2 linked regions of the Pelosinus sp. IPA-1 genome follow. Each later gene encodes a partner of the first gene's protein in a complex. Links are inferred from orthologs where the notes say so. Each region holds a gene or a part of one and is shown on either strand. Other genes may lie near its edges.

What was found.
Region 2: the proteins of secA (region 1) and secY are in contact, whole or in part, in a crystal structure (PDB 3DIN), measured with the Thermotoga maritima proteins. The link is inferred for Pelosinus sp. IPA-1 from one-to-one orthologs. Residues at the interface, in WP_004082002.1 of Thermotoga maritima: Glu261, Ala262, Arg263, Lys300, Ala301, Arg302, Thr303, Ile304, Ile305, Leu323, Tyr324, Asp325, Pro326, Val329, Ser330, Tyr333, Ile336, Lys340, Phe345, Val349, Glu363, Phe364, Tyr374, Ser375, Gly376, Gly377, Glu393, Ile395, Thr482, Ser483; in WP_004081795.1 of Thermotoga maritima: Glu108, Gly109, Glu110, Glu111, Ala236, Glu237, Arg238, Arg239, Ile240, Thr241, Ile242, Gln243, Tyr244, Ala245, Arg246, Arg247, Val248, Thr249, Gly250, Arg251, Arg252, Val253, Tyr254, Gly256, Ala257, Ser258, Thr259, Tyr260, Leu261, Pro262.

The regions. Positions count from the first base shown.
Region 1 is NZ_BSVC01000011.1:72,712-76,140, forward strand. The notes cover bases 60-3,157. They hold secA (preprotein translocase subunit SecA), read left to right. Parts: upstream 60-397; coding sequence 398-2,917; downstream 2,918-3,157. Other genes in these bases: QSJ81_RS22595 (hypothetical protein), read right to left, coding at 60-176. Also shown: more of QSJ81_RS22595, read right to left, coding at 1-59. UniProt on the Escherichia coli protein: Required for protein export, interacts with the SecYEG preprotein conducting channel.
Region 2 is NZ_BSVC01000013.1:8,901-12,230, forward strand. The notes cover bases 10-3,008. They hold secY (preprotein translocase subunit SecY), read left to right. Parts: upstream 10-880; coding sequence 881-2,137; downstream 2,138-3,008. Other genes in these bases: rpsE (30S ribosomal protein S5), read left to right, coding at 10-221; rpmD (50S ribosomal protein L30), read left to right, coding at 234-419; rplO (50S ribosomal protein L15), read left to right, coding at 440-880; QSJ81_RS23600 (adenylate kinase), read left to right, coding at 2,152-2,799; map (type I methionyl aminopeptidase), read left to right, coding at 2,802-3,008. Outside these bases: more of rpsE, read left to right, coding at 1-9; more of map, read left to right, coding at 3,009-3,330. UniProt on the Escherichia coli protein: The central subunit of the protein translocation channel SecYEG. Consists of two halves formed by TMs 1-5 and 6-10.

The sequences.
Region 1 (3,429 bases):
ATCTCACGGACTGTAGCATTTTCTAATTCTAGGGCCTTATGAGCAAATTCTTCTCTGCTGAAGAAATTTTTTTCTATTAATAACTCTATTAGCGTGCTAATTGCCAGTGTGTTTTTGTAATCTGTATCTTTCAAGTCAGCGATTTGTCCGATGACATTAATGCTATTGGCTTGCATATATATTCCCCCTTGCGTTAGATGGTATTATACTACTAAGTATTTCCATTTTTACAAAGAAATATACAGCTTGATTCAAGAAGTTATACTTTCTAAGGAAGCTCACTAAGTTTATTTATTTTGACTTATCTACTATCTTTTGATAAAATTTTAAATTAGGCATATACTGTAAACTAATAGAAGAATATGATATATGCCAACTATTAAGGAGTTGATACCTGTTGCTTAAATTTTTAAGAAATCTATTCGGTGATGATAACGAAAAAGAAATAAAACGTATGATGAAATATGTAGAGCAAGTAAATACAATTGAGCCAACTATGCATAAGCTGAGTGATAGTTCACTGTCAGCTAAAACAGTTGAGTTTAGACGACGTTTGGAAAAGGGCGAAACCTTGGATGATATTTTGCCTGAAGCATTTGCGGTTGTGAGGGAAGCGTCACGTCGTGTACTTGGAATGCGACATTTTGATGTGCAGATCTTAGGTGGTGTTACCCTGCATGAAGGTAATATTGCGGAGATGCGTACAGGGGAAGGGAAAACTCTTGTAGGTACCCTTGCTACTTATTTGAACGCACTTACAGGTGAAGGGGTACATGTCGTTACAGTGAATGATTACTTAGCGAAACGGGATAGCGAGTGGATGGGCAAGGTATATCGCTTTTTAGGCTTATCCGTTGGTTTGATTGTCCATGGACTGGATTTTGTTGATCGTAAACAAGCATATCATGCAGATATTACATACGGTACCAACAATGAATTTGGTTTTGATTATCTTCGTGATAATATGGTTATCTACGCGGATCAAATGGTACAACGTCCATTAAATTATGCCATTGTGGATGAAGTAGATAGTATCTTGATTGATGAGGCCCGCACACCTCTTATCATTTCCGGACCAGGGGAGAAATCAACAGAGTTATATCATGTAATGGCAAGAATTACTCCTAAGCTCAAAGAAGGAGAAGACTACACGGTAGATGAAAAAACTCGTACCGTAGCACCTACGGAAAGTGGTATAGCGAAAGCGGAAAAATTACTAGGTATCAAAAATTTATATGACCATGAAAATATTGAAATGTCCCATCATTTTACCCAAGCACTAAAAGCCAAAGGTTTAATGAAACGGGATCGGGACTACGTGGTAAAAGACGGAGAAGTCGTTATTGTCGATGAATTTACAGGCCGTTTAATGTTTGGTCGTCGTTATTCCGATGGTCTTCACCAATCCATTGAAGCAAAAGAAGGCGTAAAAGTAGAAAGGGAAAGCCAGACATTAGCTTCGATTACTTTCCAGAACTATTTCCGTATGTATAAAAAACTGTCAGGTATGACAGGTACGGCAAAAACGGAAGAGGCAGAATTCCGGAAAATTTACAAGTTGGATGTTATTACTATCCCAACCAATAAAGAAGTTAGCCGTGAGGATTTACCTGATGTAATTTACAAAACTACTCGGGCTAAATACAAGGCCGTAGTGGATTCCATTGTGGAACGCCATGCGAAGGGTCAGCCTGTATTGGTAGGAACCACCTCCATTGTACAATCAGAACATTTAAGTGATATGCTGAAGAAGAAAGATGTACCCCATAATGTTTTGAATGCTAAATTCCATGAGATGGAAGCACAGATTGTAGCGCAGGCTGGTCAGTTAGGGGCTGTCACAATCGCTACCAATATGGCAGGGCGTGGTACGGATATTGTATTAGGTGAAGGCGTAGCGGAGTTAGGTGGACTTCACATCATTGGTACGGAACGTCATGAAAGCCGCCGGATTGATAATCAGTTACGTGGCCGTGCAGGTCGTCAAGGCGATCCTGGTTCGTCCCATTTCTACCTATCCTTAGAAGATGATTTGATGCGTTTATTTGGTTCCGACAATATTGCTACTATCATGGATAAGTTAGGTATGGAAGAGGATGAACCCATTGAGCATAGTTTAATCACTCGTTCTATTGAACAGGCCCAAAAGAAAGTAGAAGGCCGCAATTTTGACATGCGTAAGCACGTGTTAGAATATGATGATGTAATGAACCAGCAGCGGGAAGTGATTTATGGACAACGCCGCCAGATTTTGGTGGGGGAAAACATGAAGGAAAATATTTTCCATATGATCGAAAAGTTGGTAACCCGGGGTATGGAGCTATTTGCCGACGAAAAACTGTATCCAGAAGAATGGGGTTACCAAGGATTAATCGAGTATTGTGAGGAAATATTTGCACCAGAAGGCCAGTTGCAAGAAGAAGATCTAAAGAAATTGAGCCGTGAAGAACTACAAGCTGAATTACTGCGGGTAGCAACTGTTTCCTATGACGCACGAGAGGCTTTGTTTGGCAGCGACAATATGCGTGAAATGGAAAAAGTCGTTATGTTAAAAGTAGTTGATTCCAAATGGATGGAACATTTAGATGCAATGGATACGTTACGCGAAGGGATTAGTCTGCGTTCGTATGGTCAACGTGATCCTTTAATTGAATATAAAATTGAAGCATATGATATGTTCCAACAACTCATTGATTTGATTCAGGAAGATATTGTAAAATATATATTCCGCGTAAATATTGTGGCTCCACCGGAGGATCGTTTGCAGCAAGCCCATGCTGTACATGGAGATGATGCAGAAGAACCAGTGGAAAAACACCAGCAGCCGGTCGTCAATAAAGATCATACTGGTCGTAATGATTTATGTCCTTGCGGTTCTGGTCAGAAGTACAAAAAATGCTGCGGTGCTGCGAAGTAAGGAACTTGTAAAGAATGAAGAGATATAATAAAGTATGAAACGCAGAGGGCACAGAGAACACAGAGGAATGGAGAGGGTAAAATAATATAGACCTCTCTGCGTCCTCTGCGCCTCTGTGGTTAATCGTCTCCTTGTATCCGTATTAGCGGATTCACGTTTTCATGTTTAAATATTTATATCATAATTTTTAATTTATTGGAGTTGATACAGTTGTTGTTAGAAGATTTGCGAGTGCAGATTGCTGCTTTTGAACAAAAATTAGTTGAAGTGAGGGCTTCTCTTTGACGTTGCTGGCAAAGAAGAGCGCATTTCTCTATTAGAAGATCAGATGGGTGGGCCAGGATTCTGGGATGACACGAATGCTGCCCAAAAAGTGGCTCAAGAACTAAACGTACTTAAAGATAGTGTTGCTCAATTTGAACAGCTATCTGCTGAATATGAAGATTTAGGTTTGCTGTGGCAAATGGGTATGGAAGAAAAGGATGAAAGTGTATACCCAGAAGTAGTAGCAG
Region 2 (3,330 bases), on another replicon or contig:
TATTTATGAAACCTGCATCAGAAGGTACTGGTGTTATTGCTGGTGGTCCAGCACGTGCGGTACTTGAACTTGCCGGGATTCATGATATCTTAACTAAATCCCTTGGTTCTTCTAATGCTAATAACATGGTACGTGCTACTTTAACCGGTTTGAAGCAATTGAAACGTGCTGAAGAAGTAGCCGCACTTCGCGGTAAAACCGTTCAGGAACTTTTGGGTTAAGGAGGAATTATAATGGCAACACTCAAAATCACTCTTACCAGAAGCCTGATCGGCAGACCAGAAGATCAACGAGCTACTGTAAAGGCTCTGGGGCTTAAGAAAACAAATACTTTCGTAATGCAACAAGATACTCCAGTTATCCGCGGCATGGTTCGCAAAGTGGAGCATTTAGTTACGGTTGAAGAAATACAAGACTAATTAGAGAGGAGGCGCTAATAATGAAATTGCATGAATTAGCACCTACGCCTGGTTCAAAGAAAGTGCGCACTCGTGTTGGTCGCGGCTTGGGTTCAGGTCTTGGCAAAACATCGGGTAAAGGTCATAAAGGTCAGAATTCTCGCGCTGGCGGCGGTACTCGTCCTGGTTTTGAAGGCGGTCAAATGCCTCTTTACCGTAGATTGCCAAAACGCGGTTTTTACAACAAATTTGCAAAAGATTATGCAGAAGTAAATATTTCTGACTTGAATCGTTTTGAAAATGGTTCAGTTGTTGACCCTGTAGCTTTAGTTGAAACTGGTGTATTGAAAAATGTTCGTGACGGCGTACGTATCTTGGGTAACGGCGAACTGACAAAATCACTTACTGTTATTGCTAACGGCTTCACTAAGTCAGCTGAAGAAAAAATTATAGCAGCTGGCGGAAAAGTTGAGGTGGTCTAAGTGCTTTCTGCTCTGTCCAATATACTAAAGATCACTGAGCTTAGACAAAAGGTAGTTTTTACCCTAGCCATGTTTTTAGTATTCAGAGCTGGAACGCATATTCCAGTTCCTGGAGTAGATGTTTCTGTTATTGAACAAATGTTTTCTAGTGGTAACCTGTTTGGTTTACTAGATTTGTTTTCTGGTGGAGCATTGAGTAAGTTTTCTATCTTTGCAATGAGTATTACACCCTATATTAATGCTTCTATTATTATGCAGCTGATAACTGTTGTTGTTCCAACCTTTGAACAATGGTCTAAAGAGGGCGAGGAAGGTCGTAAAAAGTTAACACAAATTACTCGTTACGGCACCGTTCTTCTAGGATTTATTCAGGCAATTGGTATGGCAATTGGACTGAAAGCCGCAATTATTAATCCAGGCATTGCTTCTACGATATTGATTGCATTGACACTTACAGCAGGAACTACTTTCCTAATGTGGCTTGGAGAGCAAATTACTGAAAAAGGTATTGGTAATGGCATTTCGCTAATTATCTTTGCCGGGATTGTATCAAGATTACCTGATGGTTTGTATATGTTATATCAATATCTTGCCGCAGGTACCATTAATCTCTTCAATGTATTGTTATTCGTAATTATTGCTGTGGCCATGATTGTTTTGGTAATTGCCATTACACAAGGTCAACGAAGAATTCCGGTACAATATGCTAAACGAGTAGTTGGTCGTAAAACCTATGGTGGTCACTCTACTCACATTCCGCTGAAAGTAAATCAGGCGGGAGTTATACCAATAATCTTTGCGTCATCCGTGCTGATGTTTCCAGTAACTATTGCCCAGTTTGTTGATATTCCCTGGGTAAAAACCGTGGCAGGCTGGTTTGCGTGGGGTACGCCGCTACAAACAACATTGTATGCGCTACTCATTATTTTCTTCACGTATTTCTATACTGCGGTTACTTTGAACATATCGGATATGGCAGAGAACATGAAAAAATACGGTGGTTTTATTCCAGGACTGCGCCCGGGTAAACCGACTGCTGATTATTTGGATCGAGTCATGACCAGAATCACCCTTGCAGGTTCAGTGTTTCTTGCAGGTATTGCCATACTGCCCAACTTTATTGCAGCTGTGACAAATATTCCAGGGTTAAATTTTGGCGGTACCGCCCTTTTAATTGTGGTAGGCGTGGCACTTGACACAATGAAGCAAATAGAGGCCATTGTTCTAATGCGTCACTATCAAGGCTTTATGAAGTAGGGAGGTCGCTTCGCATGTATATCCTGTTAATGGGACCGCCTGGGGCTGGTAAAGGTACACAGGCGGCTGAATTAGTTGCAGAGTTTCAAGTCCCCCACATATCAACAGGCGATATGTTTCGTGCTGCTGTAAAGGAAGGAACTGAACTTGGCAAACAAGCGAAAGCTTGTATGGATGCTGGGCAACTAGTACCTGATAGTATCACTATTGGGATAGTAAAAGAAAGACTGGCTAAACCCGATTGTCATAAAGGTTTTATTCTAGATGGGTTCCCGCGTACAATTGAACAAGCGAACGCTTTAGATGGTACACTGGTTGAACTCGGAATAAAACTAGATCGTGTAGTAAACATCACTGTTCCTACGGAAGATTTAATTAGTCGCATGACAGGGCGTCGTATCTGCAAAGGTTGTGGCGCTACCTTCCATGTATTATTTAATCCTTCTACAGTTGACGGTAAATGTGATAAATGCGATGGTGAATTATATCAACGTGCTGATGATACGGAAGAAACGGTTACAAAGCGTTTATCCGTATATAACGGTCAGACGAAGCCATTAATTGAATACTATCAAGACAAAGGTCTTTATAGCGAAATTGATGGACGTCAAGCGATCGATAAGGTATTTTCTGATATAGTTCGCAGCTTGAGGGGCGAGTAGGTATGATCATCCTTAAATCAGAGCGGGAAATCAATTACTTGCGTGATGCAGGTAAGATAGTGGCTGAAACACTAGCTGAAGTTAAAAAAGCTGTTAAGCCCGGAGTTACTACGCTAGATCTGGATCAGATCGCCGAAAAATATATTAAAAGCCGTGATGCTATCCCTGCTTTTAAGGGATACCATGGTTTTGCAGGAAACATTTGTTCTTCAATAAATGAAGAAGTAGTACATGGCATTCCAGGATTAAGAAAGTTAAAAACTGGAGATAATGTTAGTATTGATATTGGAGCGGTAATAAATGGATACAATGGTGATGCCGCGATTACAGTGCCTGTTGGTGAAGTAGATGCTGAAGTGCAAAAGCTTTTGGATGTTACAGAAGAGTCTTTGTATAAGGGTATTGAACAAGCCGTCATAGGCAATCGTCTAAGCGACATTTCCCATGCCGTTCAGGTTCACGCAGAACAACATGGATTTGGTGTAGTGCGTGATTATGTTGGGCATGGCATTGGACGGAGTATGCATGAAG